DNA from 3 places in the Ancylobacter sp. FA202 genome. Region 2 is predicted to be linked to each of the others. Evidence: riboswitches for the same ligand, from Rfam matches in the RefSeq annotation. Region 2 holds a riboswitch; each other region holds the start of a gene.
The links. Region 2 has a riboswitch for cobalamin ahead of metE (5-methyltetrahydropteroyltriglutamate--homocysteine S-methyltransferase). Riboswitches for the same ligand answer to the same signal wherever they lie in the genome.
Positions count from the first base shown of each region.

Region 1: another riboswitch for cobalamin. It lies ahead of A3M1_RS0122680 (ABC transporter substrate-binding protein); the one in region 2 lies ahead of metE (5-methyltetrahydropteroyltriglutamate--homocysteine S-methyltransferase).
Region 3: another riboswitch for cobalamin. It lies ahead of cobW (cobalamin biosynthesis protein CobW); the one in region 2 lies ahead of metE (5-methyltetrahydropteroyltriglutamate--homocysteine S-methyltransferase).

Region 1 covers NZ_KB904818.1:4,871,480-4,881,956, reverse strand. The annotation lists gene A3M1_RS0122710 (response regulator) at 1-266, shown strand, start outside; gene A3M1_RS0122705 (hypothetical protein) at 404-1,999, shown strand; gene A3M1_RS0122700 (ATP-binding protein) at 2,019-2,441, opposite strand; gene A3M1_RS0122695 (STAS domain-containing protein) at 2,471-2,803, opposite strand; gene A3M1_RS0122690 (uracil-xanthine permease family protein) at 2,999-4,705, opposite strand; gene A3M1_RS25250 (helix-turn-helix transcriptional regulator) at 4,967-5,653, shown strand; cobalamin riboswitch at 6,028-6,240, shown strand; gene A3M1_RS0122680 (ABC transporter substrate-binding protein) at 6,347-7,390, shown strand; gene A3M1_RS0122675 (iron ABC transporter permease) at 7,387-8,424, shown strand; gene A3M1_RS0122670 (ABC transporter ATP-binding protein) at 8,421-9,203, shown strand; gene A3M1_RS0122665 (class I SAM-dependent methyltransferase) at 9,229-9,885, shown strand; gene A3M1_RS0122660 (hypothetical protein) at 10,063-10,383, opposite strand.
Region 2 covers NZ_KB904820.1:85,066-95,542, forward strand. The annotation lists gene A3M1_RS0124710 (ABC transporter ATP-binding protein) at 1-725, opposite strand, end outside; gene A3M1_RS0124715 (iron ABC transporter permease) at 712-1,698, opposite strand; gene A3M1_RS0124720 (iron ABC transporter permease) at 1,695-2,744, opposite strand; gene A3M1_RS0124725 (iron-siderophore ABC transporter substrate-binding protein) at 2,741-3,724, opposite strand; gene A3M1_RS0124730 (TonB-dependent receptor) at 3,736-6,150, opposite strand; gene A3M1_RS25470 (ferric iron reductase) at 6,304-7,206, opposite strand; cobalamin riboswitch at 7,742-7,953, shown strand; gene metE (5-methyltetrahydropteroyltriglutamate--homocysteine S-methyltransferase) at 8,065-10,428, shown strand; gene A3M1_RS0124745 (acyl-CoA thioesterase) at 10,425-10,477, shown strand, end outside.
Region 3 covers NZ_KB904818.1:400,327-410,803, reverse strand. The annotation lists gene cbiB (adenosylcobinamide-phosphate synthase CbiB) at 1-568, shown strand, start outside; gene A3M1_RS0101840 (cobyric acid synthase) at 676-2,166, opposite strand; gene A3M1_RS0101835 (NINE protein) at 2,318-2,542, opposite strand; gene cobO (cob(I)yrinic acid a,c-diamide adenosyltransferase) at 2,666-3,286, opposite strand; gene cobU (bifunctional adenosylcobinamide kinase/adenosylcobinamide-phosphate guanylyltransferase) at 3,286-3,789, opposite strand; cobalamin riboswitch at 3,928-4,136, shown strand; gene cobW (cobalamin biosynthesis protein CobW) at 4,252-5,316, shown strand; gene cobN (cobaltochelatase subunit CobN) at 5,523-9,059, shown strand; gene cobG (precorrin-3B synthase) at 9,056-10,252, shown strand; gene A3M1_RS0101805 (precorrin-8X methylmutase) at 10,253-10,477, shown strand, end outside.

The DNA.
Region 1 (10,477 bases), on a different contig from region 2:
AGGGGGTGGACCTTGCCCTTTCCGAAAAGCCCGCCCTGATCCTGATGGATATGAGCCTGCCGGTGCTGGATGGCTGGGAGGCGACGCGGCAGGTGAAGGCCAACCCGGAAACGGCGGCGATTCCAGTTATCGCACTCACCGCCCATGCCATGGCCTCCGACCGTGAGCAGGCGATGGCGGCGGGATGCGATGATTTCGATACCAAGCCGGTGGAGCTGCCGCGCCTGCTGGAGAAGATCAAGACGCGGCTCGGTTTGCCGGGATGAGGTGGATCCCGCACCGTCGCCATTCCGTCATGCGACGCTTTCATAACGGCCCGCGCCTTGCACCCGTTCCGCATCAAGGCGTCGCGGGAACCGATCGTCGCGCGCATTCGACAGTCAATCGGACGACAAGGTAGGCCATGGCGACAATCGCGCTCATGTTCAGTGGGCTGGGCTTGTTCTTCATCGGGGTACGCGGCCTCTCCGCCAATCTCGTGCCGCTTGTCGGGCGACGGGCCCGCGCCGCTTTCGCGCGTGCGCTGCGTGGCAATGTCAGCGCCGCGCTCAGCGGCACGCTGGCGGGGATGATCACCCAGAGCTCCACCGCCGTGTCGTGGATCGTTGTCTCCTTCGTGCGCGGCGGTGTGCTGACCGATGGGCCGGCGCTGCTGGCGCCAAGCTGGGCCAATGTCGGCACCTCGCTGCTGCCGCTGATCGTCGCCGTCGATACCTCGACCGCTGCCGGCCTCGTCATCGGCGTCGTCGGCTTCATGACCTATTTCCGCCTGGCGCGCGGCGACCGCATGCGCAACGTGCTGGAAGCGGCGCTCGGCGCCGGGCTTCTTCTGTTCGGCATGCATCTGGTCTCCGTCGCTGTCGGCCCGATGCGCGAGGCGTTGCTGGGCCATCCCTGGTGGGAGCAGGCGGTGGAGAATCCCTGGCTGCTGGCGCTGATCGGCGCCGGCTTCTCGGTGGCGGCGCAATCCTCCTCGGTGGCTGCGGCGCTGGCGGTGGCGGCGGTGGGGGGCGGCCTGCTGGATTTCGGCACGGCGCTGCCGCTGATCGCCGGGGCCAATGCGGCCGGGATGATCAACAATGCCGTGCTGATACCCGGCGAGACCCGGCCGGGCCGGGTCGTGTTCGCGCTGCAGGTGGTGCAGAAGGGCGCCGGCTCGCTGCTGCTGGTGGCGCTCGCCCTCGTCCTCGCTTGGCGCCCCGATCTGGTCAACGCGCTGGTCGACCCGGGGCAGGGCGATGTCGGTGCGGCGCTGGCGCTTATCTTCCTGGCGGCGCAGATCGGCGGCGCGCTGATGTCTGCCCTGCTGGAGGGACCGACCCGCCGCATCGTGGCCCGGCTGTTGCCGATGAACGCGGTGGAGACGCTGTCCCAGCCCGCCTTCCTGCTGCGCGAGGCGCTGGGCGACACCGAGGCGGCGCTCGACCTGTCCATGCGCGAGGTGGCGCGCCTGAGTGGCCGGCTGCCGCAGATGATCGAGCATGTGCGCGAGGAGGGCGATCCCGCCACGCCCTCGGCCGCCGTGCTGCGCGCCGCCGGGGCGACCTTGACCGAAACCACACGCGCCTATCTCGCGTCGCTGCTCGACGCGCCGCTGGCCCGTGACCAGGTGGCGGTGGCACTGCTGCTCGACGACGCGGCCAACAATGCCGGCGCGCTGCACGAGGCGCTTGCCGACTATGCCCAGGAGGCCGCCCATGTGCGCGCCGTGCCGACGGCGCAACGTCTGAACGAGGCGCTGCACCTGCTGCTGAGCGCGGTGGCCGATCATGCCGACAGCCTGGGGGCAGAGGAGCCGGAACTGGTGCTGGCCCTGCTCGGTCATCGCGACCGGCTGATGGAGGATCTGCGCCAGCGCCTCTCGGCGCAGAGCGACCTGACCGCCGAGGAGCAGAACGCGCTTTTCCGGCTCACAGTGCTGTTCGAGCGCATCGTCTGGCTGGCGCGGCGGCTGGTGAATGGCCTGACGCAAGTGCAGCGCGCCCAGCACGCCGCCTGAAGAAGCCCGGCCGGAACGCTCAGCCGGCCAGCGCGAAGGTGAGGCGCTTCACGTTGCGATCCTTCTCGCGGGCATAGGCGAAGCTGTCGCACAAGGTGCGGACGAGATGCACGCCGAGCCCGCCGACGCGGCGTTCATCAAGCGCGCCATCGAGATCGGGCGCGGGAGCGGCAAAGGGGTCGAACGGGTCGCCATCGTCGCTGAAGACGAGGTGCAGCTGGTCGCCCACCCGCCGCACCTCGATGGCGATCTCGCCGGCTCGACCGTCGGGGTAGCCGTAATCGACGGCATTGTTGAAGAACTCATCCACCGCCAGCTGCAGCCGGTAGGCCGGGGTGGGGGGGATGCCGGCGGCCTCCATGAAGGCCTCGATGCGCGAACTAAGCGCGTCGAGCTCGGCCAGATCATTGGGCAGGCGCAGATCGAGCTCGGTGTCGGTCATCGCCCGCTCCGCCGGGTTTGCCGGGACTGTCAGGTCATGGTGGCGAGGGCAGCCTCGCGACTGGGATGGATGGGGATCAGCGAGGAGAAGCCGCTGACGTCGAACACCTCGTGCACCTGCGGGATGAGGCCGCACACCGCCAGCGTGCCGCCGGCACTGCGGACCAGCTTGGTCGCCTTCAGCACGACGCGCAGGCCGGCCGAGCTGATATAGGTGAGTTCGGCGAAATCCAGCAGGATGGTGCCCTCGCTGGGGGCACCGGCGAGGAATTCCTCCAGCTTCGGCGAGGAGGAGCTGTCGAGCCGTCCCTTGACGGCGGTGACGACGATGGTGCCCGCGACGATGCGGTCGATATGTATCAAGGCCTGGCTCCCGAACTCGGCTTTGCGGCGGAAATCGTGGCGGAGGAATTCTGTGGCGGGGCGTCGTGATCGCCGCGCCGAGCGCACGCCAGCCCATCCGCGCGAGGACGAGCAAGGATTATCGGCAAAGCCAAAGCCGCGCAAGCACAGGGCCCGGCGGGCGCCGCCGCCCGGCTGAAGCGCTCCCCGGCGGGGTCAGTGCTCGAAGCGCAGGGTCAGCTTCTGGTGGGTGCCGTCCATGCCCACATTCAGCTTGTCGGCGCGCTTGCTCAGCATGTAGCCGACGAAACGCGCCACCGCCTGTGCATCGCCCAGAAGGTCCTCTGGCGAGGGTCGATGGGTCGGGATGGCGATCGCCTCGCCGTCATAGATCAGGGCGACGTCGAAGTTCTCCTCGTCGAAATGCGCCCGCATCTCCAGCGTGCCGGGCGCGACGCCGGTGTCCAGCAGCATCTCCACGCCCTCCGCCACCACGGGGATAGCGGCCGCGATCACGTCGCGGCGCGCGCCCCAGAGGTCGCCCTGATGTTCGAGGAACTCAGTGACGACGGTGAACGGGTTTTCCTCCGCCGTGACGGCGCGCGAGGCCTCCTGGCGAATGCCAATTCGGAAGATCAGGTTGAGCACGATGGCCACGGCGGTGGCGATGGAGAGCGGCGATTCGAGGATCGGCTGCGCCCAGTCCGGGGTAAGGCGGACGAGGTCCGGCAGGATCGCCACGGCGATGCCGGTGAGGATGGCGAGGCCGACGGTGAAGATGCGCCGGTCGCTGAGCCGGCGGGACAGGATCAGCTCCATGCCCGCGACGGTGAGGAAGGCGGCGGCATAGATCAGGATCGCGCCGATAACGGGAGCGGGGATGATGGTTAGCACGCCGATGAGGCGCGGCGAGAAGGCGGCCAGTATGATCAGGATGCCGGAGACGGCGCCCACTCGCCACGCCGTGGTGCCGGTGGCGAAGGCGACTCCGACCGCCGCCGAGGACGAGGCGCTGGCGAAGCCGCCTGTCACGGCGGTGCCCATGTCGGCCAGCGTGTTGGCCTGGATCGCCCGTCCCGCCTGGTCGAGATCGGCGCGGCGCCAGTCGGCGTCGTCCATGCGCTGCATCGACACCACGGTTCCCACCATGTCGACGGCGGAGAGCACGCCGGTGATGATGGCAGCCGGGATGAGCGCCCAGGAGAAGAAGCTGATGCCGGGCCAGCCGAGGCGCGGCAGGTCGACATAGGGCAGGGTGGCGAAGCTCGGGCTCGGCTCCGGCGCAACGCCGACATAGGCCGCGAGAACCCAGCCGACGGCGGCGCCGATCGCCACTGCGAACAGGCGCAGCATGCCGCGCGAGAAGATCGCCAGCGCGATGATGATGACGAGCGTGACCGTGCTGACAAGGGCGTAGCGCATGTCGAGGTCGGGCGTGATCGCCCCCGAAATGCCGAAGGCCCGCCGCAGCGCCGGGTCGGCCAGCGCCACGCCCAGCATGGTGACGGCGACGCCGCAGACCTCCGGCGGGAACACGGACCGCAGCGCGCCCATGAAGCGTGACAGCGTCAGTTGCGACACCGCCGCAATGAGGCTCATGCCGGCATAGAGCGCGGGCCCGCCCGCCGCGAGCGACTGCACCGCCAGCGGCATGTGCGCCATGTTGGGAATCTGCACCAGCAGCATGCCCGCCCCGCGCTTGGGCAGGCATTCCAGCAGGGTGGCGATCCCCATGAAGATGATGCAGCTGGTGATGAACACCTGCGTGTCGTCAAAGGAAAGTCCGGCCTCCACCGCCGCCACCAGCGGATAGACGATGAACAGCAGCGCGAGCGTCGCATGCTGCACGCCGAGAATGAGCAGGGTGCTGAGCGGCGGCTTCTCGTCGGCCGAATAGAGAATGTTCGTCGGCTTGCGCGGCATGGGCGGGCCCTTGAGGGAGATGACGGAAGCCGGCGTCGCTGCGCCCGTCCGGAACTGGAACGAGACTTCCCGCCCTAGTGGCGATGGGCGGAGAATCTATGAGGGCGACTATGGGATTTCGCCCGAAGTCGGGCAAGCTCGCCCGCGCGGCTAGTTTCGGTCCCCGATCGTCGATGGCCAGAGCCGCGCGGTGAACGTCGCCGTCCGCCGGCCGCCACGTACCATTGACGACATCATTCCAATGATCTATGGAATGACGTTATGAGGTTCGATATTCATCGGCGGCTGACGCCCGGGCGCCTTGAGGAGGCCGCCGCGATGTTCGCGGCGCTCGCCGATCCGGCGCGGCTACGGCTTCTCGTGCTGCTCACCCATGGTGAGGCCTCGGTCTCGACCCTCGCCGCCCGGCAGGGCGAGAAGGTCTCGACGGTTTCCGCCCGGCTGCAGCTTCTGCACGCCGTGCGGCTGGTCCGCCGGACGCGTCAGGGCAAGTCGATCCTGTACGCGCTCGCCGACGACCATGTGATCGCGCTGGTCTCCAGCGCCATCGACCATGTCTGCGAAGATCACCCAACCCATGAGGCGTTTGAGATGTCTGACGGCTGCAAGATCCACCCCGACCATCCCCACCAGCACGGCGCGGGCTGCGGGCACACCGCGATCCGCCACGGCGATCATGTCGACTATTTGCACGATGGCCATCTGCATCACATGCACGGCGACCATGTGGACGAGCATGTCATCGAGGTGAGCGCGACCAATCCGGACGGCTGCACCGCTGGCGAGCCCTGCACGGGTCACGAGGCCGGCCATGTCCATGGCCCCGGCTGCGGTCATGAGGCGGTGCCGCATGGCGACCACATCGACTATCTCGTCGATGGCCGCCTGCATCATCCCCATGGCGACCATTGCGACGATCACGGCCCGGTCGAGATCGTGCGCGGCTGAACCCCGCCTAGGCGGGCGACCCGGTGGCCGGCCATCGCCGGGCCATGCACCGTGATCGCCGGCATGAAGGCGCCGGCAGGCGCCGCACACGCCGCTGCCGCACACGCCGTTGAAAGAGGTGTTGCCGCCCTGCATGCGCGGCAACATTCATGTCCGACCACTCGCTTGAGCGACCCTTGTGATCGCAATTGATATATTATATCAGTTTGCTGATGCGGTTGGGTCGGGAAGGTCACGAGCTTCATTCGGATGCCGGCCCGGGGGCGCGAACCGAGCCGGTGCGCGCGAGCGTGACGGCTGCGTTCCGGCGGCTGTTCGCGCCTTGCCCCGCGTCCGGCTCCCTTGACGACGGGGCGCGAGCGGTTACGGTCGCGGCCGATCAAGGTTCTCCGGGTCCCACGCCCGGAGCTAAGAGGGAATTCGGTGAGGCGCTCCGCGCCAAAGCCGAGGCTGCCCCCGCAACTGTAAGCGGCGAGCCCTCTGCCCATCGTCCACTGACGCGAGGCTCAGGCCATGCGTTGGGAAGGCCGGGCAGAGCCAGCGTTGACCCGCGAGCCAGGAGACCTGCCCGGATCGCGACCAATCTTTCGGGCGGGGTGCTCCGGAGGTTGCCGGCCGTGCAAGGGCTCAATGGGCCCTGCCGGCGCCGGTTCCCTTTGCGCTTCCCGTCTTCCTTTTCAGGAAGCGGTGACAATGACCAAGACGACCTTTCCCCTCATCGGCCGGCGGGCCTTCGCCCTGGCGCTCGGCCTTCTCGCCAGCGCCGCGCTGGCGACGGACGCCTCAGCCGGCACGACCTACCCGCTGATGCTGGAGAACTGCGGCCACAAGGTGGTGATTGACCACGCGCCAACGCGCGTCGTCAGCGTCGGCCAGGCGCAGACCGAGATTCTCTACGCCCTCGGCCTCGGCGACCGGGTGGTCGCCAGCGCGCTCTGGTTTGGTCCGGTCGCCAAGCCCTATGAGGCGGTCAATGCCGGCGTGAAGCGGCTCGCCGACAATGATCCCAGCTTCGAGGCGGTGGTCGGGCAGGAGCCTGACCTGGTGGTCGCCATGTATGAGTGGCACATCGGCCCGAACGGCATCATCGGCAAGCGCGACCGTTTCGACGCGGTCAAGGTGCCGGTCTATGTCTCGCCCACCGATTGCGTCGGCAAGGACAATACCGGCGCCGGCGACGGTGTCCGCACGCAGATGTACTCCACCGAGCTGCTTTACCGGAACATCCGGGAATATGGCGCCATCTTCGACGTGTCGGAGCGGGCCGAGGCGCTGGTCGCCAGCCTTAAGGCGCGGGAGGAAGCCGCCGCCCGCACGCTCGCGAGGCTGAAGGGCAGGGACGTGTCGATGGCGCTGTGGTTCTCCAGCAAGGACATCAAGGGCGATGCCTTCCTCGCCGGCAAGAACGGCGTGCCGGCCTATGTCATGGCGCAGCTCGGCGCCCGCAACATCATCACCACGGAAGAGGAATGGCCGCTGGTGGGCTGGGAAACCATCGCCGCCAACGACCCTGACGTGCTGGTGCTGGTGAAGATGGACCGCCGCCGCTTCCCCGCCGACGACATCGAGGCCAAGCTCAATTTCCTCAAGACCGACCCGGTGGCCAGCCAGCTTTCCGCCGTGAAGAACGGCCGCATCGTCATCGTGGATGTCGGCGCCACACGGCCGGGCATGGACACGGTGGACGGCATCGAGGCCATCGCCAAGGCGGTGCAGGGCTTCGGTCTGGTCAATTGAGCCATCTCGTCATCGGGCCGAACTGGCCGGCGCGGATCGCCCTCGCCGGCCTCTCCCTCGTCGCGCTGGTCTTCGCCATCGCGCTGGCGGTGACGGTGGGCGAAATGCCGATCCCGCTCGCGGTGGCCTTCCGCGCGCTCGGCAATGGGTTGTTCGATCTCGGCTACCCCGTCAGCGCCATCCAGCAGGGCGTGATCTTCGAATACCGGCTGAGCCGGGCCTTGATGGCGGCGCTGTGCGGGGGCGCGCTCGCCCTTTCTGGCGCCATCCTGCAGGCGCTGCTGCGCAACCCGCTGGCCGAGCCCTATATTCTCGGCGTCTCGGCCGGTGCTTCCACCGGCGCGGTGTGCGTGATGATCCTCGGTTTTGGCGGCGCGACGCTTGGCCTGTCCGGCGGGGCGTTTCTCGGCTCGGTGGCGGCGCTCGTCATGGTCGGGCTGCTCGCCGCCGGGGCGGGCGGGGGCAGCGACCGGGTGATCCTCGCCGGCGTCGCCGGCTCGCAGCTGTTCAACGCCGCGACAGCGACCATCGTCACCACAATGGCGAGCGCCGAGCAGGCGCGCGGGGTGATGTTCTGGCTGCTCGGCAATTTCGGCGGCGTGCGCTGGTCGGACCTCTGGGTGGCGGCCCCGGTGGCGCTGCTCGGCTTTCTCGTCTGCATGGTGCACGCCAAGGCGCTCGACGCCTTCGCCTTCGGCGCCGATGCGGCCGCCTCATTGGGCATCAACGTCACGCGGGTGCGGCTGGTGCTGCTGGCTACCACCGCGCTGCTCACCGCCACCATGGTGGCGATCGTCGGCACGGTCGGCTTTGTCGGGCTGGTCATTCCCCATGCGGCCCGCTTCTTGGTCGGCCCCGGCCATGCCCGGCTGCTGCCGGCCTGCCTCATCATCGGCGCGGTGTTCATGATCCTGGCCGATGTGCTCTCGCGCATTCTCGTGCCGCAGCAGATCCTGCCGATCGGCATCGTCACCGCCCTGGTCGGCGCGCCGGCCTTCGCGTTCATCCTCTACCGCGCGAGGCGGCCCGCATGACGCTTGCCACCCATGACGTGCGCTGGGGCGCCGGCGGAAAGCTCATCGTCGATGGCGTCACCCTCAGCGTCGAGCCGAACCGCGTGCTCGGCCTGATCGGCCCCAATGGCTCGGGCAAGTCCAGCCTGCTGCGCCTGCTCTGCCGCCTGCGCAAGGTGGCGAGCGGGGTGGTGACGCTGGACGGGGAGGACATCGCCGCTGTCGGCCGCCGCGACCTCGCCCGGCGCCTCGCCTTTGTCGAGCAGCAGGCGACCACCGAGATCCAGCTCACCGTCTGCGACGTGGTGCGGCTCGGGCGCACGCCGCACCGCGCTGCCTTCGCCTCCTGGAGCACGGAGGACGAGCGGGCGGTCGATGCGGCCCTGGAACGGGTAGGCCTCACCGAGCGGCACGACCAGCCCTGGCACACGCTGTCGGGCGGCGAGCGCCAGCGCGTCCACATCGCCCGTGCGCTGGCGCAGGCGCCGCGCGAGCTGATTCTCGACGAGCCGACCAACCATCTCGACATCCAGCACCAGCTCTCCATCCTCGGTCTGGTTCGCCGTCTCGGCGTGACCTGCATCGTGGCGCTGCACGACCTGAACCTCGCCTCGCTGTTCTGCGATCGCATCGGCGTGCTGTCCGCCGGCCGGCTGGTGGCGGCCGGCCTGCCGGAGGAGGTGCTCACCCCGGCCCTCATCCGCGAGGTGTTCGGAGTGGAGGTGACGATCCGCTTCGGCGCTAATGGCCACCGCCATATCGACTACCTCGTCGATCACGAGCCGGGAGAGCGCCCGTGACGATGCCCGCCGAAAGGAGCGTTCCATGAACCACGCTGACCCCCAGGCCGCCGTCACCGCCTATTGGAGCACCCGTGCGCCGCTGTTCGACGGTGTCGCCTCGCATGTCGCGCAGGGTGATCTGTGGCGCGCGGTGCTGGAGGCCGCCTTTGAGTCCGATGGCCCGCGCGATGTGGTCGATCTCGGCAGCGGGACCGGCGCCTGCGCCCTCATCGCCGCCGGGCTCGGCCACCGGGTGCGGGGCTATGACGCCTCGCCCGGCATGGTCGCGGCGGCCCGTGCCGCCGCGAACGCGGCGGGGATCGAGGCGTCGTTCGAGATCGCGCTGATCGCCGACATTCCGGCTGAGGACGCCGGCGCCGATATCGTCACGCTGCGCAATGTTCTCTGGACGCTCGAACAGCCGATGCAAGCGCTGCAGACCGCCCACCGGCTGCTGCGTCCCGGCGGGCGGCTCGTCGTGTCGGATGGCCTGTGGTCGGTTGCCCCGCAATATCGCTCGACCTACGCCCCTGAGCTGTCGGCCCGCCTGCCGCTGCATGACGGGATTACGGAGCCGCAGATGCGGCTGATGCTCGCGGAGGCGGGATTCACGCCCCTTCGTGCCTGGCAGCAGCTCTTCCCCGTCTCGCCCTATCCCGGCGATGTCCCGTTCTTCGTGCTGAGCGCCCGCAAAGATTGAGCCTGACCGGGCTAGAGAGCGAAGGCTGGACGTGAAAGTTCCCAGCTTTTCCTAAATCTCGGGGGAGATCTGGAGGTCGCTGAGCCGCCTCCGGAAGAGGAGCCCTCTGTTGAAGGAGATTACCGCCTTTGGCGCCTTCGGACCGGCGCGCCTTGGGGATGTACCGGAGCGTATGACTCACCAATAGCTGCACATGCGCATCCAGTGACGGTGCTCGCGCGGGATGCGGTTGGCCTCACAGTCCTTCCGTGCCTCTCCGTCCAGCGCCATGAAGCAGGACTTGCCTTCGCGCAGATGCTGGCACCAGCCACGATCCTCACCGTCCAGGGACATGAAGCACGACTTTCCCTCGACATAGGCCTGACAGAAGCCCCGTTCCACGCCGTCAAAGGTCATGAAGCAGTTCTTCCTCTTACAGATCTCCGGCAGCGACTGGGCCAGGAGGGGAGCGGTCGCGAGGCTCAGGAAGAGCGTCGCCAAAGCGAGAAGACGTTTCATGCGAGGGCCTTTCGATGACCTCTGCGGCAAAGCCGGGTGATTTTTGATGGAAGAGCGAGAGGCGGGCACGTTGTGCCCGCCTGAGCTGTTTCAG
Region 2 (10,477 bases):
TCGATGTTGTCCGCCGACATGATGCGCGTCGGTCGCCCCGCGGCGATGATGCGCCCTTGCTTCATCATCACTATGTGGTCGGCGTAGCGAGCGGCCTGGTTGAGGTCGTGGAGAACAGCGATCACGGTCTTGCCGCGCGCGCGCACCAGATCCGTGATCACCTCCATCACGTCGATCTGGTGGGCGAGGTCAAGAAAGGTCGTGGGCTCGTCCAGCAGCAGTGTGCCGGTTTCCTGGGCGAGCGCCATGGCCAGCCACGCGCGCTGGCGCTGGCCGCCCGACAGGCTGTCGAGCGGGCGTTCACGCAGTTCCTCCATGCCCGTCAGCCTCAGCGCGTCCTCGCAGGCGTCACGGTCCCGCTCCGACCAGAAACCGAAGAGCGTGCGATGGGGATAGCGGCCCTGTCGAACGAGAGCCTCGACGGTGAGGCCTTCCGGAGCGACAGGCCCTTGCGGCAGCATCCCGACCTGCCGCGCCATTTCCTTCGCCGGGAGCCGCGAGATCGAGGCCCCATCCAGGAGGACATCGCCAGCGCTGGGACTGAGCAGACCGCCGAGAGCCCGCAGCAGGGTCGATTTTCCGCTGCCATTGGGACCGATCAACGCGGAGAAGGCGCCGGTCGGAAACGCGGCATCGAGGCCATCGATGATCGATGTGCGTCCATAGGCCAGCGAAAGCGCGCGGGTTGCGAGCCCCTTGTCGCTTGGGACATCATGAGAAGCCATGGCGTCGCCCCCACAGCAGATAGGCAAAGAAGGGCGCGCCGATCAGTGCCGTGAACAGACCGGCGGGAAGCTGAAGGGGAGCGGCGATGCTCCGGCCCGTGAAGTCGGCGGCCATCACCAGCGCACCGCCAAGCAATGCCGTGATCGGGATGAGCCGGGCGTGGGATGGCCCGACAAGGCGCCGGGCGGCGTGCGGAGCGATCAGCCCGACGAAGCCGATCAATCCGGCCGCCGAAACCGCAGCGCCCGCCATCGCCGTGCAGAGCAGGACCATCATGCCGCGGATGAGATCGACGCGCTGGCCGAGGCCTCGTGCCGGGAGATCGCCGAGGCCGATCAGATCGAGTTCGCGCGTCGCCAGCATCACCAGCGCCATGGGCGGGGCCAGCCAGAGGGCGAGCAGCTGCACACCCATCCAATTAGCATGGTGGACGCTTCCCGCCAGCCAGATGAGGGCGCGCTGCACGTCCCTGATGTCGCCAAGCGTCGACACCAGCGCCGTCCCCGCCATCGCCACGGAGCCGAGGCCGATGCCGATCAGGATCAGGCGCAGCGGTGTGGTGCCGCCGCGCCAGGCGAGGAGGTAGATTGCCGCCGCCATGGCGCTGGCGCCGAGGAAGCCCGCGACCGGCAGAAGCGAAATCGGCGCGGAAGGCAGGCCCACCATCACCACCATGGCGGCGAGGCCGGCGCCGGCGTTAATGCCGAGAAGGCCGGGCTCGGCGAGCGGGTTGCGCAGGATCGCCTGCGCCCCCGCCCCCGCCACCGCCAGCGCGGCCCCGACTAAAAAGGCGAGCAGCAGCCGGGGAAGGCGCAAATCCATCACGACAAGCTCGGCCTGTCGGGTCGCCGTAGGACGGCCGGTCAGCACCGAGGCGAGTTCGCTCCAGGCAAACGGATGGTCGCCATGCGACAGCGCGGCAGCCGCGAGCGCGGCAATCAGGAGGAGCAGCAGCAGGACCATGCGGATCATGCGGCGGTCCCCTTCAGGCGATGGCGGGCCAGCCAGACGAAAAACGGCCCGCCGATCAGTGCCATGGTCACGCCAACAGGAAAGCTCTGGCTGAGCAGCAACCGTCCCGCCAGGTCTGCGACTGTAAGAAGCAGCGCCCCACCTAGCGCGCTGAAGGGCAGGATCCAGCGATAGTCGACGCCGACGATCAGTCGCGCCATGTGGGGAACAACAAGGCCGACAAATCCGATCGGGCCGGCGAGCGCCACGGCGCTGCCGGCGAGCAGGATCACTAGGGCGAAGAGAACCGCCCGCCAGATAACGGGCTCCTGCCCGAGGGCGCGGGCAATGTCGCCCCCCAGACTCAGCGTCGTGATCTGGCGGCGAAAGACCATGGCGCCGGCAAGGCCGATCAGAATGAACGGTGCAACCGCCGTCGTCTGCGCCGCGGTCCGGCCGGAGAGCGAGCCCGCCGCCCACAAACGGATCTGGTCGAGGGTACTCTGCTCGACGATCAGAATGGCAGTGGTCAGCGAGGCGAGGAAGGCGGACAACGTGGCGCCGGCGAGAACCAGCCTGACCGGACTTCCCGAGGACGGTCCGGACGAGCCCAGCAGATAGACCATGATCGCGGCGACGCCTGCGCCAAGTAGGGCGCAGCCGACCAGGGCGATACCGGACACGACGCCTGTCACCGCCATCGCAAGGACAACGCAGAAGGCGGCCCCCGCATTGATACCGAGGATGTCGGGCGAGGCGAGGGGATTACGCGTCGCCGCCTGCATGATTGCCCCCGCGACGCCGAGGCCGGCACCGGCCAGTAGGCCGGCGATGACCCGTGGCAGGCGTATGGCTGTGATGACGTGGTGCTCGCGTGACCCGTCAAAGGCGAGCAGAGCGTCCGTGACGTCGCACAGGGACAACGGAGCCGCCCCCATGGTGACGGCGATGCCGGCGACTGCCGCAATCACAAGCCCCATCGCCAGGAGCGCGGCGCCCCCGGCGGCGGCGGCGGTCAGGCCCAGGCCGCCATGGCGCGCGCCCATCCGGCTCCGCACCCCGCTCACGGTGCCCCCAGAACGAACCGCTCGATGTCGTCCAGCACCTTGTGCGCCGAGCCGGCGCCGCTGAACCCCATCCAGTGCCCCCGCTCGACACGGTAAGCCCGGCCGGCCCGCACCGCCGGCAGCATCTGCCAGAGCGGATTGGCGAGCGTTTCCGCCTCCAGCGCGTCGTCCTGCGCGGTGTCGTAGCCGCTGACGACGACATAAAGCAGCACGTCGCCCTCCAGCGCGGCGATCTCCTCCCAGTCGGGACGCTTCACGACCGTCTGGTCGCTGGTGATTTCGTACTCGGTCCTCCGGATGCCGGCTTCCTGCAGCACGGCATAGGGTCCATAGGCCGCCGGTCCCTGAAGATAGACCTGAAAGCCGCTCGGGCCGATGCGCACGACGGAGATGCGGATGTCGGGCACCCGGGAGCGGAGGGCGGCCGCCCGCGCCTCATAGGCGCCGATGAGCGCGTCGGCGCGCTCGGCATGGCCGCTCACTTCTGCCATCAGCCTGAAATGCGCCTTCCAGTCGATAGGGTCGATGAGCAACGTCGGGGCGATGCGCGAGAGCGAGTCATAAGACGAGCCATGAAGGTAGGAACTGCCGATGATGAGGTCCGGCTTGAGGCCGACGAGGCGTTCGAGGCTGGGTTGCAGCGGATGCCCGACATCGACCACCTCCGGACCCAGGGCGGCCCGGACATGCGGTTCCTGGACGCCAATCAGCGGCGCCCCGACGACCGGCTCGCCCAGTTCTTGCAGCATGCCGAGGCTCAGCCATGGATCCAGAGTGACAATACGCTGCGGACGGGAAGGAACGCAGACCGGGCTTCCCAGGACATGGCGCACGACGACGCGGCCGGCGCATCCGGCAAGGGACGGCTCGGCCGCGGCCGCCGTGCAGGCCAGTGCCGCGACCGTGGCCGCGCAACGGACGGTTGCCCATCCGCGCGGCCAGAACCGGGGGCCCGGCAGCCGCCCGAGGGTGCGCGCCATCAAGGTGTAGCTCAAAAGCGCGCCCGGACGTTGACGCCGACGGAGCGCCCCGGACCGAGCTGCCCATAGACCGGGGTGGCGTCGTAATCGACGACGGTAAGATACTCCTCGTCCAGCAGGTTCTCGGCGAAGAACGTGATCTCCCAGTGCTCCGCCCGGTAGCCGGCCTGCGCATTCACGATGAAGCGCGAATCCATATAGTCGAGCGGGGGCACCCCGAAACGAGCCGTGTAGCTCGATGTGTACTTGGCATCGGCGCCGATATAGATGCCGTTTTCGAAGAAGTACTTTCCACCGAAGCCGACCGTCCATTCCGGCGCCTCGGGAAATGCCTCCCCGGACAGATCGCCATACTCCGCGTGGTCGAAGCTGAGGAACTGCGTGTTCAGGTAGCCGACCGAGGCGAAGACGGAAAGGCGCTCGTTCACCTGGAAGTTGGGCTCGAACTCGAAACCCCAGGATTGCGACGAGGCCGCATTGGTGGTGATGCGGAAGGAAGGCCGCGCCGGATCGGGACGGATCTCCACCTGCTGGTCCTGATAGGTGGTGAAGAACAGATTGGCGTTGATGGTCAGGCGGTTGTCGAGGAAACTGCCCTTGTAGAACAGCTCGTAATTGTTGGCGGTTTCCGGGTCGTAATATTCCGGCTCAAGCGTCTCGTAATTCACATAAAATCCACCGGTGCGGAACCCTTGGCTGAAGGTGAAGCCGGTGGTGTGATTTTCGCCGAACTTCTTCGACAGGCCAAGCTTTGGAACGAAGTTGGTCTCGTTGAAATCCGCCTCATTGGTGACGACTGGCAGAGTGCCGCCATAGATTCCTTCGGCATTGTCCTCGACAATCTGCTCACGCAGATAGTCGATGCGTCCACCGAATGTAAAGAACCAGCTCGGCAGGAATTCATAGGTCGCTTCGCCGAAGGCGGCGAGGTTGGTCGTCTTGCGGTTCTGATACTGATCCCACTGGTAGTAGGAATAGGCGACGGCATCGAACTCGCTGTCGAAGTTCTGCTGGCTGCCATAGAGGCCCGCGACCCATTTCCAGCGGTCCCCCTCATAGTTCAGCCGGACTTCCTGGGTGAAAAGGCTGTCGTCGACCGTGCCCCAGATGCCGTTGTCAATGCCCGGCGTATCGGCGTCGACGGACCGGCGCGTGGTCTCGCCATACTGGTAGCCCGTCATCGAGGTCAGGCGCAGCGTGTCCGAGAAGTCGTGCGTGACCTCAAGGCCGAGATTGTGAACCTTCACCGCGCGATATTCGGCGTAAGTGACCGGGTCGTAGAAATCCCCCCGATGGTCGTCGAGATCGAAGCCTGGCCCGATGCCGATCAGGCGCTCATTGGGCCGGTCATTCGAGTAAGAGTAGGTCAGCAGTGCCCGCGTGTCCGGCAGGGACGAGGGCGTGATCAGCAATTTGGCGCGGATATTCTGGCTGATCTCGGTGGTGAGATCTTCATAGCCGGCATAATTCACGAAGGTCGGGTAGGAGATCGGCGTCTTCGACCGCTCGAAGGAGCCGGACACCCGCAGGGCCATCTGGTCGCCGACCAGCGGCGTGTTGACGACGAAGGCGGTGCCGTAGAGGTCGTTGTTTCCAGCGGTACCGGAAATCTCGATCTCCTTCTCGAACGTCGGATCCTTCGACTTGAGATAAATGGCGCCGATCATCGCCGCCCGGCCGCTTAGCGTAGATTGCGGGCCGCGGTAGACCTCGACCTGCTCGGCATCCCACAGGCTGCGGGCACCGAAGCGTGCGTTGTAGCGGGTCTGCAGGATGCCATCGACATAGAGCGAGCCCGCCGGCGCACCCGCCGGCACAAAGCCTTCCGAACTCATGCCGCGGATGACGAAGCCGGCATTGAGCGTCGCGCTGCTCATCACGTTGCCGAGGAGGCGGAAGGAATCCCGGAGATAGCGGATCTCGCCATCCTCGATCTCTTCGGCACGGACCACGCCGACGCTGGCGCTGACATCCTGCAGCGTGCGCGCGTTGCGTGCGCCATAGACGGCGATGGCATCGAGCGAGATTTCGCCGCCGAAGGTCAGGTTGTCGGCTTCGATCGCCTCCGGGCCGCTGAGCACTACCTGGTTTCCGCCGGCGAAGCGCGCGCGAATTCCCGTGCCGGCCAACAGGGCGTCGAGCGCCGCCGCCGCCGTCATCGTCCCGCTGACCCCCTGGGTCAGGCGGCCGCTGGTCAGCGCGGCGTCGAACAGGATCTCGATGCCCGATTGCGCCGCGAGCCGGTTCAGCCCGGCGGTCAGCGTGCCCGGCGGAATGGCGATCGCCTGCTGGTTGGTGCGCGCGGGCGCGGCGCTTTGCGCCGTGGCGGCGTCCATGCCGAAGGCGAGGATCGTGCTCGCCAGAAGCGCAAGCCGGAAAAGGCGGCGCGCCCGCGCGCCCATGAATGCGTGTGCCCCTGCGGTCATCGAAATCCCCGTCCACGCGGCGTTCAAGGCGCCGCTGCCCGTTGCTTCTATCGGCCTTCCCCCGGCCGCTTGCTGGAGTGACGATCCATGCGGGGGATCTGGGACTCGCAGGGGCAAAAATTCTTGGAGCAGTACCGCGACGACGCGTGCTCCTTAGCCGGAGGCCGTCTCGTCGAGGCCGAGGTGGCGCCGGATCGCCGCGCGCATCTCGGCGTCGCGCTCGTTCGCGGGCTTGAGCACACAGGTTGTGCAGACGGTGCCGCCCTCAAGCGTGTAGTAGCGGCAGCAACCGCCGCGGGCGCGGAAGGTCCACACGCCCAGAGGGCACCCGGCGTCGCCGTTCAGCTCGATGTCGAAGAAATGCAGCTGACGGTTGGCGAGAGGCGAACCCGGCTGCTTCAGGATCAACAGCGCGGTGGCCTTGGCCTCCTCAAGCCGGCCCAGTTTTTTTCCCACGTCGAGAAAACGTCCGGCGATGGCATCCCCCGCCAGCCGCCAGAGCGCACCGGAGGCGAGCCCCGTTCGGGCCTTGAGGGCGACGACGAGCGGTTGCACGTGATCTTCCAGCCCCGCGCGAAACTGCTCGCACAGGACAGACCTGTCGGCGACGGCCTGTGCGTCCGCATGACAAGCAGCGTCAAGCTGATCCGTCGCATAGGCCTGCGAGAGATAGCGCACATGTGCCCGGCGGACCGCATATGTCCGGCCGTCCTGCTCATGCACGACGTCGTGGAACCACAGCGCGACGCGTGCGGGCGCAAGATCTGGCACGAGGCCGTGACCAAGGAACAGCGGAACGGTCGCCAGCGAGAAGATGGAGAGGTAGTCCCGCATCATGAACGCGGCGCTGCTTTTCAGATCGGCTCCCGGATAAAGCGCCCGCTCATGCGCGAGGAAGTCGTCAATCGCGGCGGCAGAGGTAAAGAACTCCTGCGCCGTCAGCCACCCCGGTTCCCAAGGCCCGAGTTCGATCCGCAGCCCCGGCCACACGGCTGACTCAACTGCCGTCGCCGCGCCGAGAGGATGCGCTGGTTCCCCGATCAACTGCCGCTGCATTCCGCGCGCCTCGCTGCCGCCCTTCTACTGGCAAGACGATTGGCAAGGCGTAAACGGGACACTGACGCGGCCTGAGATGGCAGAAGCTGAAAGCACCACGTCGCGGTCTAGGACGCCTGCCCCGTGATCGGCCGCCGGCGGCGATCTGACTTCATGGCGTAGCGTAGGATGCCCGGGCGTAGGTGGCGGGCCGCGAGCGACCAAGAAGAGAACGATGTGTTCACTATAGCCCCATGATGCGCGCTGCCCCATACCTGCCCCCGCCGCCTTTCAGCGAGGTCAGCTTTGCGCCCCGATGTCGGACGTAGAGATCTGATTATCGGGTTCCTGAAAGCAGACGATTCCGCTTACCGCTCTGGAGGTCATGAGTGTGCCAATTGCGGACTCGGAACAAGCCGCCGACAACGGACTCTGCCGCGCCAAGGGTTCGTAAGCTGGTTGAAAGGGGCGCTATCGACAACAATCGAAGCAGCCCAGATCATATGCCGACATAAAGATGTCTTTATGTCGCGATTGACAATCGTCGCTGGCGCCCTCATCGTGGCGCAGTCATGGGTCTGCGGCGTCGCTTGCGTCGCAGCTAAGAGGGAAGCCGGTGAGCCTCAAGGCGAGGCCGGCGCTGCCCCCGCAACTGTAAGCGGCGAGCCTGTCGTCCATTCAGCGTCACTGAAGCGCAAGCTTCGGGAAGGCCGGACGAGAGGCGGCGACCCGCGAGCCAGGAGACCTGCCCTGACACCATAATCGTCCCTGGGCGGGGTGTCCCGGTGGTGCGTTCGCGCGGCCGCCGGTGCCTTGCACCCGTGGCAGCGCCTCGCGTCCGCTCGGCCTTTGCCCCCAATCCTGATTGGGGTTAGCCGAATGAACTTCCCTTATTCCGCCGGCACGGTGCCGGTTTCCACCCTGGGCACGCCGCGCATCGGCCCGCGCCGCGAACTCAAGAGCGCGCTTGAGACCTACTGGGCCGGCAAGAGCGATTCCGCCGCGCTGCTCGAAACCGCCGCGCGGCTGCGAGCCGCCAACTGGGCCCGGCAGAAGGCGCTGGGCGTCACCAACATCCCCTCCAACGATTTCTCGCTCTACGACCATGTGCTCGACACGGCGGTGATGGTGGGGGCGATCCCGCCCGCCTATGGCTGGACCGGCGGGCCGGTGCCGCTCGACACCTATTTCGCCATGGCGCGCGGCAGTCAGAGCGCGGAGACGACGTGCGCGCATGGCCACGCGCACCCGCATGGCAGCGGCGTTCCGGCGCTTGAGATGACCAAATGGTTCGACACCAATTATCACTACATGGTGCCGGAATTCTCTCCGGGGCAGCGCTTCTCGCTCACCTCCACCAAGCCGATGGACGAGTACCGCGAGGCCAAGGCGCTGGGCTATGAGACGCGGCCGGTGCTGCTTGGCCCGGTCAGCTTCCTCAAGCTCGGCAAGGCGAAGGACGAGGGACTCGACCCGCTCAGCCTGCTCGGCGAGCTGCTCCCGGTCTATGTCGAGGTGCTGCGCCGGCTCTCCGCCTCGGGAGCGGACTGGGTGCAGATCGACGAGCCCTGCCTCGTCACAGACCTCAATGACGCCGCCCGCGTCGCGCTGCGCGAGGCATATGGCTTCTTTGCCCATGCACTGCCCCGGCTGAAGATCATGCTGACCAGCTATTTCGGCCGGCTGGGCGACAATCTCGACACCGCGCTTTCCCTGCCGATCGCCGGGCTGCATCTCGATCTGGTGCGAGGCGCCGGGCAACTGCGCGAGGTGGCGGACAGGGCGCGGGCGGGGCTCGTGCTGTCGCTCGGCGTCATTGACGGGCGCAATGTCTGGCGCACCAATCTGCCTGGCCTGCTCGACACGCTCGAACCCTTCGTGCGCAGGCGCGGCACCGACCATGTCGAGATTGCCCCGTCCTGCTCGTTGCTGCATGTGCCGATCGACCTCGAACAGGAGACCGGCCTTGATCCTGACGTGAAGAGCTGGCTCGCCTTCGCCGTGCAGAAGATGGACGAACTCGTCACGCTGGGTACCGCCCTTGCCGGCGGGCGCGAGGTGGTGCTCGGCAAGCTCGCCGCTTCGGCCAGGGCCGCCGAGGCCCGCGCAACGTCCGCCAAGGTGCACGATGCCGCCGTCGCCGCCCGCCTTTCGGCGGTCACACCGGCGGATGCGCGCCGTGCCAGCCCGTTCGCCCACCGCGCCGAACGGCAGCGTGCCCGTCTCGGCCTGCCGCCCTACCCCACAACGACCATCGGCTCCTTCCCGCAGACGCCCGACGTGCGCAAGGCCCGCGCCGCCCACGGCAAGGGCGAACTGAGCGACGCCGCGTATCAGGCCTTCCTTAAGGAGGAGACCGCCCGCACCATTCGCTGGCAGGAGGAGATCGGGCTCGATGTGCTCGTGCATGGTGAGTTCGAGCGCAACGACATGGTGCAGTATTTTGGCGAGCAGCTCTCCGGCTTCGCCTTCACCAAGCATGGCTGGGTGCAGAGCTATGGTTCGCGCTATGTCCGCCCGCCCATCCTGTTCGGCGATGTCTCGCGGCCCGCGCCGATGACGGTCGACTGGTGGCGCTTTGCGCAGGGCTGCACCGGCTGGCCGATGAAGGGCATGCTGACCGGCCCGGTGACCATCCTCAACTGGTCCTTCGTGCGCGACGACGTGCCCCGCAGCCTCGCCTGCCGGCAGATCGCCCTCGCCATACGCGACGAGGTGCAGGATCTCGAAGCCGCTGGCGCGGCGATGATCCAGATCGACGAGGCGGCGATCCGCGAGGGCCTGCCGCTGCGCCGCGCCGAGTGGGACGCCTATCTCGACTGGGCGGTGGAGAGCTTCCGCCTCTGCGCCTCGGGCGTGCGGGACGAGACGCAGATCCACACCCATATGTGCTATTCGGAGTTCAACGACATCATCGCCGCCATCGCGGCCATGGATGCCGACGTGATCTCCATCGAGACCTCGCGCTCGAAGATGGAGCTGCTCGATGCCTTCGTCGACTACCGCTACCCCAACGAGATCGGGCCGGGCGTCTACGACATCCACTCGCCGCGCGTGCCTCCGATCGAGGAAATGGTGGAACTGCTGGAGCACGCGAAGCAGCGGCTGGCGCCGGAGCAGATATGGGTCAATCCCGATTGCGGCTTGAAGACCCGCAAATGGGACGAGGTGCGTCCGGCGCTCATCAACATGGTGGCGGCGGCGCGGCGGCTGCGCGCCGGTCTGGCGAGGGCCGCCGAATGAGCGGGACCGCGGCTGCGGGGACGACGCGCCTGATCGACATCGTCTTTCC
Region 3 (10,477 bases), on a different contig from region 2:
CCCGGACAAGCTCGACGAGGCCGGGGTGGCGCGGGCGGCGATCGAGAGCCTGGCGGAGAACTATTCCGACGGGGTGGTGGCGCCGGCGCTGTGGATGGCGATTGCCGGATTGCCGGGGGCGGCGATCTACAAGGGGGTGAACACCGCCGACAGCATGATCGGCCATCGCACCGCCCGGCATCTGCATTTCGGCTGGGCGAGCGCGCGGTTCGACGACCTGATCAACCTGCCGGCCTCGCGGCTTTCCGGCGCGCTGATCGTGGTGGGGGCGGTGTTCGTGCGCGGCGCCTCGCCCTGGCGGGCGATAGTGGCGATACGGCGCGACGCGGGCCGCCACCGCTCGCCCAATGCCGGCTGGCCGGAGGCGGCGATGGCCGGCGCGCTCGGCATCGCCATTGCCGGGCCGCGCCATTATGGCGGCACGCTTTCGGTGGACGGACTGATGGGCGCGGGCGGGCGCTATGAATGCACCGCCGCCGATATCCGCCGGGCGCTGGCGCTCTATCGCGCGGCGGATGCGGTGATGGTGGCGCTGGTGGCGGGGCTGGCGCTGGTGGCGTGGTGGTGAGGGGCACATAACCCTCGCGCCCTCATCCGCGGGCTTGACCCGCGGATCCAGCCTTTGCGTGGGAACTGAAGATCATTCGGGTCCGCTCCGGTCACTGGGTGCCCGGGTCAAGCCCGGGCATGAGGGACATTCGCCGCGATCGCCAGCAGCCGGTCGAGATCGACATGGCGTTCCAGATGCGCGGCCAGCGCGTCGAGCGTCGCCTCCACCCCGGCCTCATAGTCGAGGCCGCTCGGCGGCGCGCCGAGCGTCGCCAGCCAGTGCGCGCGCTGGCGGTCGTCCGTGAACAGGCCGTGGGCATAGGTGCCCATGACGCGCCCATCCGGGGACACAGCGCCTTCCGGCCCGGCGCCGTCGAGTTGCGCGAAGGGCCGGGCGCGGCCGGGGCCATCGGTGACGCCCATATGCATCTCATAGCCGGAAAACGGCGCGCCGCCGGCGGTGCCGGTGACCGCCACCAGCCGCTTTTCGCCTGACAGCACGGTGTCGACCTCGATGAGGCCGAGGCCGGGCACGCTGCCCGGCGGGCCTTCCACGCCCCCCGGGTCGGCCAAAGTGCGCCCCAGCATCTGGTAGCCGCCGCACAGGCCGAGCACCCGCCCGCCGCGCCTGATATGGGCGTAGAGGTCGATGTCCCAGCCCTCGCGGCGGAAGTCCTCAAGGTCGGCAATGGTGGATTTCGAGCCCGGCAGCAGGATGAGAGCCGCATCGGCCGGGAGCGGCGTGCCGGGGCGCACGCGCACCACCTCGACGCCGGGCTCGGCTTCCAGCGGGTCGAGATCGTCGAAATTGGCGATGCGCGGCAGCAGCGGCACGGCGATCCTCACCCGCGCTCCCGGCTTCGCCGGCGTCGGGGCGTCGAGCGCCAGCGCGTCCTCCGCCGGCAGGCGGCGGGCCTCGTGGAAGAACGGGATGAGGCCGAGCGCCTGCCAGCCGGTGCGGGCGGCGATCTCGTCCATGCCGGCGGCGAACAGAGTGGGGTCGCCACGAAAGCGGTTGACCAGAAAGCCGCGGATCATCGCCGCATCGTCCTCCGGCAGCACCGCCCTGGTGCCGACCAGGCTGGCGATGACGCCGCCGCGGTCGATATCGCCGATCAGGATGACGGGGACATTCGCCGCGCGGGAAAATCCCATATTGGCGATGTCATTGGCGCGCAGATTGATTTCGGAGGCCGAGCCGGCGCCCTCCACCAGCACGAGGTCGGCCTCCGCCTGCAGCCGGCCATAGCTGTCGAGCACGGCGGCCATCAGCGCGGGCTTCAGCGCCTGGTAGTCCGCCGCCTTCGCCGTGCCCTGCGCCCGGCCCTGCACGATGACCTGCGCGCCCGTCTCGCTCTGGGGTTTCAAGAGCACCGGGTTCATGTGGACGGACGGCGCCACGCGCGCCGCGCGGGCCTGCAGCGCCTGCGCCCGGCCGATCTCGCCGCCGTCTTCGGTCACGGCGGCGTTGTTCGACATGTTCTGCGGCTTGAACGGACGCACCTTCAGCCCGCGCAGGGTGAAGGCGCGGGCGAGGCCGGCGACAATCAGCGACTTGCCGACATCCGAGCCGGTGCCCTGGAACATGAGGGCGAGGGGAGAACGGGGGGCGGTCATGCACCCTCTCCCCGTCGGGGAGAGGGATGGGGTGAGGGGCCTGTGGGCCGATCAACCGGGAGCCCCCTCACCGACCCGCTGCGCGGGCCACCTCTCCCCAATGGAGAGAGGACAGGAAGGGTCGCACAGGACACTTCAATGCGGCGGGATATCAGCCGCGCCGGGCTTCCAGATAGTCGACGCGGCGCTCCAGATTGGCTTCGCGCACCATGCCGGGAATGAGGAACAGATCGATGATCTGGCCGATGCCAAGCAGGCCGAGGGTCAGCAGCCAGAGCGCACCCGTCCAGTAGCGGCCGGTATAGAAACGCTGGATGCCGCACACGCCGATCAGGCCGAAGCACCAGAACAGGTAGGCGATAGGGGTGGAACGCATCGAAGCGTTTCTCCATGAAAGCATGACGCCGCAACACTCGGCGCTGTGTATCAGATAGGAATGTCGCCGCACAATTGCGAGATCGCCGCGTGCAAATTCTTGCAGCTTCTTGTGACGGGTGGATCAAAACTCGATGCCCTTCTGCGCCTTCACCCCGGCTTTGAAGTGGTGCTTGACGAGGCCCATCTCGGTGACGAGATCGGCGGCCTCGATCAGCTCCGCCTTGGCGTTGCGGCCGGTGACGACGATGTGCAGCCCTTCGCGGCGGGCGCTGAGCGCCGCGACGACCTCGGGCAGCGGCAGATAATCGTAGCGCAGCGCGATGTTCAGCTCGTCGAGGATGAGTAGGCCGATGGCGGGATCGTCCATCATCTCCCGCACCTTGTCCCAGGCCCGGCGGGCGGCCGCGATGTCGCGGGCGAGGTCCTGCGTCTCCCAGGTGAAGCCCTCGCCCATGGAGTGCCATTCCACGCGCGGGCCGAAGCTTTCCAGCGCGCGGCGCTCGCCCGAATCCCACGCGCCCTTGATGAACTGGACCACGCCGACCTTGGCCCCATCAGGCTGGCCGAGCGTGCGCAGAGCGAGGCCGAAGGCGGCGGTGGATTTTCCCTTGCCGGGGCCTGTATGGACGATGAGCAGGCCCTTCTCTACGGATTTTTCCGCCACTTCCGCGTCCTGCACCGCCTTGCGCTTTTCCATCTTGGCGCGGTGGCGGGCGGCTTCCTCGGGAGATATCTCGGTCATCACTTCACCTTCATCGGCAGGCCGGCGACCACGAAGATCACGCTGTCGGCACGGGCGGCGACCGCCTGGTTGAGCCGGCCCTGCGCGTCGCGGAAGCGGCGGGCCAGCGCGTTGTCGGGCACGATGCCGAGCCCGACCTCATTCGACACCACGAAGACCGGCCCCTCATGGCTGGCGAGCGCCTCGACCAGCGCGGCGCACTCGCTGGCGAGGTCGGCCTCCGCCAGCATCCGGTTGCTGAGCCAGAGGGTGAGGCAGTCCACCAGCACCGGCCGGCCGGGCGGCAACGTGCGCAAGGCGTCGGCAAGCTCGTGCGGGGCGTCCAGCGTCTGCCAGCCCGCGCCGCGCCGGGCGCGGTGCAGGGCGATGCGCTCTTCCATCTCGCTGTCCCAGGCCTGCGCGGTGGCGATGTAGCTCCAGGGCGGGGAAAAGCCTGAGATGAGGCCCTCGGCATAGGCGCTCTTGCCGGAGCGGGCGCCGCCGAGGACGAGGGTCAGCGCCATGGAGCGGGGGCCGGGGCAAAGCGAGGCGTCATCGTCGTCGGCTCCTGTCGTCGGCTGCGGGCGAGCGGCGGACTATAGCCGGGGCGCATCGCCGGGCAACCGGCGCCGTCCGGTTTGACTTTGCCGGCCAAGCCTCCTTAAGTGGCCGCGACCGTCGGTTTCCTCCCGCCAGGGAGGGACGAAGAGGGAATGCGGTGCGGGGCGCTTTCAGGCCCCCAATTCCGCGGCTGCCCCCGCAACTGTGAGCGGCGAGCCTCAGCCGGAAGCCACTGGAGACCTCTCCGGGAAGGCGGCGACGAGGCAGCGACCCGCGAGCCAGGAGACCTGCCGGTGGTCCGGTCGTGCGTGCCGGCGGGGTGCCCGGCAGACAGGCAGAGCCGTGCTGAGGCGCGCGGCTTCGCGCGGAAGCTCCTTTCCGCGACCGACGCATCCCGCGATTCCTGAGCTTCGTGGAGATGCCGCATGCCGACCCAATCCCGCCCCGCCGCGCTTGATCGTGTTCCCTGCACCATCGTCACCGGCTTCCTCGGCTCGGGTAAGACCACCCTCATTCGCCATGTGCTGGAGAATGCCGGGGGGCGGCGCCTCGCGGTGATCGTCAACGAGTTCGGCGATGTCGGCATCGATGGCGAGATATTGAAGGGCTGCGGCGTCGAATCCTGCCCGGAGGAAAACATCGTCGAGCTGGCCAATGGCTGCATCTGCTGCACCGTGGCGGATGATTTCGTGCCGGCGCTCGACGCCATCCTCGCCCTGGAGCCGAAGGTCGACCACATCCTGATCGAGACCTCCGGCCTCGCGCTCCCCAAGCCGCTTGTGCAGGCCTTCCACTGGCCGGCGATCAAGAGCCGGGTGACGGTGGACGGCGTGGTGGCGGTGGTGGATGGCGAGGCGCTGGCGTCGGGCCGCGTCGCGCACGATCACGACGCGCTTGCCGCCCAGCGCGCGGCCGATGACAGCCTCGACCATGACGACCCGATCGAGGAAGTGTTCGACGACCAGATCGCCTGCGCCGACCTTGTCCTCCTCACCAAGGCCGACCTGATCGACGCCGCCGGGCAGGCCAAGGCCCGCGCCGCGCTCGACGCCGAGCTGCCCAAAGGCGTGCGTGTGGTGAGCGTGACCGAGGGGCGGATCGACCCGGCGCTGCTGATGGGACTCGGCATCGGCACCGAGAACGACATCGAGAACCGCAAGACGCATCACGACAATGAACTCGACCACGACCATGACGATTTCGACAGCTTCGTCGTCGAAGTGCCTGAAATCACCGATCCGGCCGAGTTTGCCGCCCGGGTGGCGCGGGCGGCGGAGGAGGCGGATGTGCTGCGGGTGAAGGGGTTCTTGCCCGTCGCCGGCAAGTCGATGCGGCTGCTGGTGCAGGCGGTGGGCCCGCGCGTGGCGCACCATTTCGACCGGCCCTGGGGCGAGGGCGCGCGCACCGGCCGCCTCGTCGCCATCGGGCTGAAGGGGCTGGACCGGGCGAAGGTGGAAGCGATCCTCGCCGGGGAGAGCGTGGCGGCGTGAGTGAACCTGCCCCACAGCACCACGTCATCCTGAGGTGCCCGGACCTTGTCCGGGCCTCGAAGGATGCTCGTTGCGCGCGGTTTGGCCACCGGAACAGGCGTCATGGCCGGGCGTGTCCCGGCCATCCACGTCTTGCGGCTCCAAAGTCGTGGATCCCCGGGCCAGGCCCGGGGATGACGGCATTCTGACGGGAGACGCGCCACCCCATGCACATCCTCACCACCACCTCCTCCAGCCTCGACGACCTCGTCGAGCCGGTCGATCTCGGCCAGACGCCCGGCGAGGTGGTGATCGTCTCCTTTGCCGACAGCGACCTCGGCGCGCTGGCGCGGGCGCAGGAGGTGATGGCACAGGAGGTAATGGCGGGACCGGGGCTGCCCAGCCTGCGGCTGGCCAATCTGCGCGATCTCCGGCACCCGATGTCGGTCGATCTGTGGATCGACAAGGTGGGGAGCCGAGCCCGCATCGTGGTGGTGCGGCTGCTCGGCGGGCTCGACTGGTGGCGCTATGGCGTCGACCGGCTCAGCGCCGAGGCGCGGGCGCGGGGCTTCACGCTCGCCGTGCTGCCGGGCGAGGACCGCGACGACCCGCGCCTTGCCGAGGCCTCCACCCTTGCGGAGGCCGAGCTCGCGACGCTGCTCGGCTATTTCCGCGCCGGCGGGCCGGCGAATATGGCCGCGCTGCTGCGGGTTCTCGCCGGCTATGCGGGACGGGCGATGGCCTCCCCGCCGGCGCCGCAAAACCTGCCGCTGGCGGGGGGTTATGAGGGGGGCACTGCGTCCCCCTCACCCAACCCTCTCCCCGACGGGAAGAGGGCTTTCGAGGACCAACAGGCCCTCAGGACCGGGCTTGACCCGGCCACCCAGCCGCAGTGGCGTGCGGATGGGGAAACGCTGGGTCCCCGGGTCAAGCCCGGGGATGAGGGCCTCTCACTTTTGGAGGCTGCCCGCCCCGCCATCCCGATCATCTTCTACCGCTCCATGGCGCTGGCGGGCGATACCGCGCCGGTGGAGGCGCTGTGCGCGGCGCTTCGCGCGCGCGGGCTCGACCCCCGGCCGATCTATGTCGCCAGCCTGAAGGAGCCGACCTCCATCGCCTTCCTGAAGGCGGCGCTGGCGGGCATGGACCCGGCCGCGATCCTGACGCTCACCGCCTTCGCCGCCGCCGATCCCGGCGAGGCGACGGTGCTCGACGCGCCTGGCGTGCCGGTGCTGCAGGCGATTGTCGCCACCACGAAGCGCGCGGCGTGGGCGGAGGGCGCGCGCGGGCTGACCAGCGCCGATCTCGCCATGCATGTGGTGCTGCCCGAGCTCGACGGGCGGGTGCTGGCCGGGGCGCTCTCCTTCAAGGCGCCGCAGGAAACCCCCGCCGTGCCCGGCTTCGCCGCGCTGGTGAACCTTCCCGAGCCGGACCGGGTGGCGCAGATCGCCGACCGGGTCGCGGCGCTGGTGCGGCTGCGACAGACTCCCCGTGCCGACCGCCGGATCACCGTGCTGATGCCGGACTATGCCGGCGCCCCCGGCCGCACCGGCTGGGCGGTGGGGCTCGACGTGCCGGCGAGCGTGCGCGCGCTGCTGGCGGATTTGTGCACCGCCGGCTACGCGGTGGAGGATGTGCCGGCGGATGAGAAGGCGCTGGTGGCGGCGGTGAGGGGCGGGCCACCCCCTCTCTCCGACGGGGAGAGGGATGGGGTGAGGGGTGCTTTCCCCTCCGCGCCCGTTCTCCCCCTCACCCAACCCTCTCCCCGTCGGGGAGAGGGCTTTGCGCGGCACGACGGTGTTCTCTCCCTCGCCGCCTATCGCGCCCATCTCGCGGCTCTCCCGCCCGAGGCCGTCGCCGCTGTTGAGGCCGCCTGGGGAGCGCCGGAGGACGACCCGGACCTGTTCGACGGCGCCTTCCGTTTCCGTGCCGCCCGCTTCGGCCATGTCACCGTGGCGCTGGCGCCGGAGCGCGGCTCGGTGGCCGAGCGGCGGGCGCAGTATCACGATCCCGCCCTGCCGCCGCGCCACGGGCTGCTGGCCTTCGGCCTGTGGCTGCAAGGTTCCGCCGACGCGCTGGTGCATATGGGCGCGCATGGCACGCTGGAATGGCTGCCGGGCAAGCATGTGGCACTCACCCGCGCCTGTTTCCCCGAAATCGTGCTCGGCGCCCTGCCGGTGGCCTACCCCTTCATCGTGTCAAATCCCGGCGAGGCGGCGCAGGCCAAGCGGCGGATCGCGGCGGTGACGCTTGGCCATCTGCCGCCGCCGACGCAGGAGGCCGGCCTTGCCGGCGAGGCCGCCGCGCTGGAGCGGCTGGTGGATGAATATGCCCAGGCCGACGGGCTCGACGGGCGCCGGCGCGCGCGCCTCGCCCGGCTGATCGTCGAAGAGGCGACCCGCACCGGCTTTGCCCGCGACGCCGGGCTGAGCGCGGACGCCGACCCGGAGGAGGCGCTGCGCCAGATCGACGCCTTTCTCTGCGACATCAAGGAGATGCGGCTGAAGGACGGCTTCCATGTCTATGGCCGTGGCCCCTGCGGCGCCGCCGAGCGCGACGGGCTGCTGGCGGCGCTGGACGGGCGGCGGGTGGCGGCCGGCCCGGCCGGCGCGCCGGGGCGCGGGCGCTCGGACGTGGTGCCGACCGGGCGGAACCTGTTCACCAGCGACCCCCGCGCCTTGCCGACCGCGACCGCGATGGATCTCGGCCGGCTGGCCGCCGACGAGATCGTGCGCGCCTATGCGCAGGCGCATGGCGACTGGCCGCGCTCGCTCGTGCTCGACCTCTGGGGCAGCGCGACGCTGCGCACCGGCGGCGAGGAGATCGCGCAGGGCCTGGCGCTGATCGGCGCACGGCCGGTGTGGGACCCGGGCTCGGGCCGCGTTACCGGCATCGAGGTGTTGCCGCCGGCCGTGCTGGGGCGCCCGCGCGTTGACGTGACCTTCCGCATATCGGGCCTGTTCCGCGACCTGTTCCCGGCGCAGATCGCGCTCCTCGACGCCGCGCTGCGGGCGGTGGCGCGGCGCGAGGAGAGCGAGGAGGAGAACCCGCTCAAGGCCGCAGGCGAGAATGCCGCGCGCATTTTCGGCACCGCGCCGGGGGCCTATGGCGCCGGGCTGGAACGCAGCGCGGACGGGGTGGAGCGGGAGGCGCTGGCCGACGCCTATCTCGCCAGCGCCTCGCATGCCTATGGCGGGGCGGAAGGCGCGGGCCGCGCGACGGGCGATTTCGCGGCGCGGGTGGCGGCGGCGGACCTTCTGGTGCATGGCGCCGATGATCCCGGCCGCGACCTGCTGGAGGGCGACGCCGACCTCGCCTTCATCGGCGGCTTCGCGGCGGCGGCGGAAAAGCTCGGCCGCACGCCGGACCTCGTGGTGCTCGACACCTCCGATCCCGCCCATCCCAAGGCCCGCCCGCTGGTAGCGGCGCTGGCGCGGATCGCGCGCGGGCGGGTGGACCCGCGCTATATCGTAGGCCTCACCCGCCACGGCCCGCGTGGGGCGGCGGAAATGGCCGAGACGGTGGACCGGCTGATCGGCTTCGCCGAGGCGACGCGCGCGGTGCCCGGCCACCTCATCGACGCGCTGCACGGCGCCTATGTCGGCGATGCCGGGGTGCGCGCCTTCCTGATGGATGCCTCGCCCGAGGCGGCGGGCTTCATCGCCGCCCGTTTCGAGGGCGCGCGCGACAAGGGGCTCTGGCACCCGCGCCGCAACGATGTCGGGGCCGACCTCGCCACGCTTGCCGGGGAGGCGGCGGAATGAGCGCGCTCCTCTCCCTGCGGCGCGGCGCCTGCCCGAGCCTGCCGGAGCCGATGCAAACCGGCGACGGGCTGCTGGCGCGGCTGCAGCCGCTGGCACCACTGACGCTGGACCAACTCGCCGGGCTGGCGTGGCTTGCGGCCGAACTTGGCAACGGCATCCTTGAGGTGACGGCACGCGGCAAGCTGCAGCTGCGCGGGCTGACGGCCGCGACCGCGCCGGGCCTTGCCGAGGCGGTGGCGGCGCTCGGCATCGACGTGCCGCAGGGCTTTCCGGTGGAGGTGAGCGCGCTGGCGGGCCGCGACCCTGCGGAGCGCTTCGACCCGCGCCCGCTGGCGCAGGCGATTTCTGAGCGCGCGGCGCCGCTGGTGCCGCATCTGGCGCCGAAGGCCTCCGTGGTGGTGGATGGGGGCGGCCGGTTCCGGCTCGGCGGGCTGAAGGCGGATATCGCGGTGAGCGCCGGGGAAAGGGGGCTTTCCCTCGCGCTGGCCGGCACGCCGCTCGGCGAGGTGACGCTGGAGCGCGCGGCGGCATTGGTCATCGCGCTGCTGCAGCGGTTGGCCGCGCGCGGCCCGGCGGCGCGGATGGCGGAACTTGTGGCGGCGGAGGGCATGGAGGCCCTGCGCGCCGCGTTCGGCCTCGCGGCGCCCTCTGCCGTGCCGGAGGAGGGCGCCGAACCGGTGGGGCTGCACCCGCTCAGCGACGGAAGCGTCGCGCTCGGAATCGGCCTCGGCTTCGGGCAGATCCGGGCGGCGGCGCTGGACGAACTCGTCGCGGCGGCGCGCCGGGCCGGGGTTGCCCATGCTGAACCGGCCGCCGGCCGGGCGCTGCTGCTGGTCGGGCTCACGCCCGCGGCGGCGCCGGCTCTGCGCGACGTGGCGGCCGGGCTCGGCCTGCTCGCCGACCCCAAAGATCCGCGCCGCCGGGTCTATGCCTGCGCCGGGCAGCCGGCCTGCGCCTCGGCGCGGCTCGACACCCATGAACTCGCGGCGACGCTGGTGCCGCTGCTCGACGGGCGCGATCTCCATGTTTCCGGGTGTCCGAAGGGCTGCGCCCACCCTGCAAAAGCGGCGCTGACCATCGTGGGGCTGGACGAAGGGGCGGGTCTCGTGGTCGAAGGCACGCCGCGCGATGTGCCCGCCCGCATCGTGCCCGCCGCGCAGCTGCGCGCGATGTTGCAGAAGGATCTGGCCTGAGTGTCCACCCCGTTCGACTATGAGCGCGACGGCAATGCGATTTATGAGCGCTCCTTCGCCATCATCCGCGAGGAGGCCGAGCTTGGCCGCTTCACGCCCGAGGAGGCGGATGTGGCGGTGCGGATGATCCATGCCTGCGGGCTGGTGGAAGCCGCCTTCGCCATCGATTTCGCCCCCGATCTGGTGCGGGCCGCCCGCAACGCGCTCAAGGCCGGCGCGCCGATC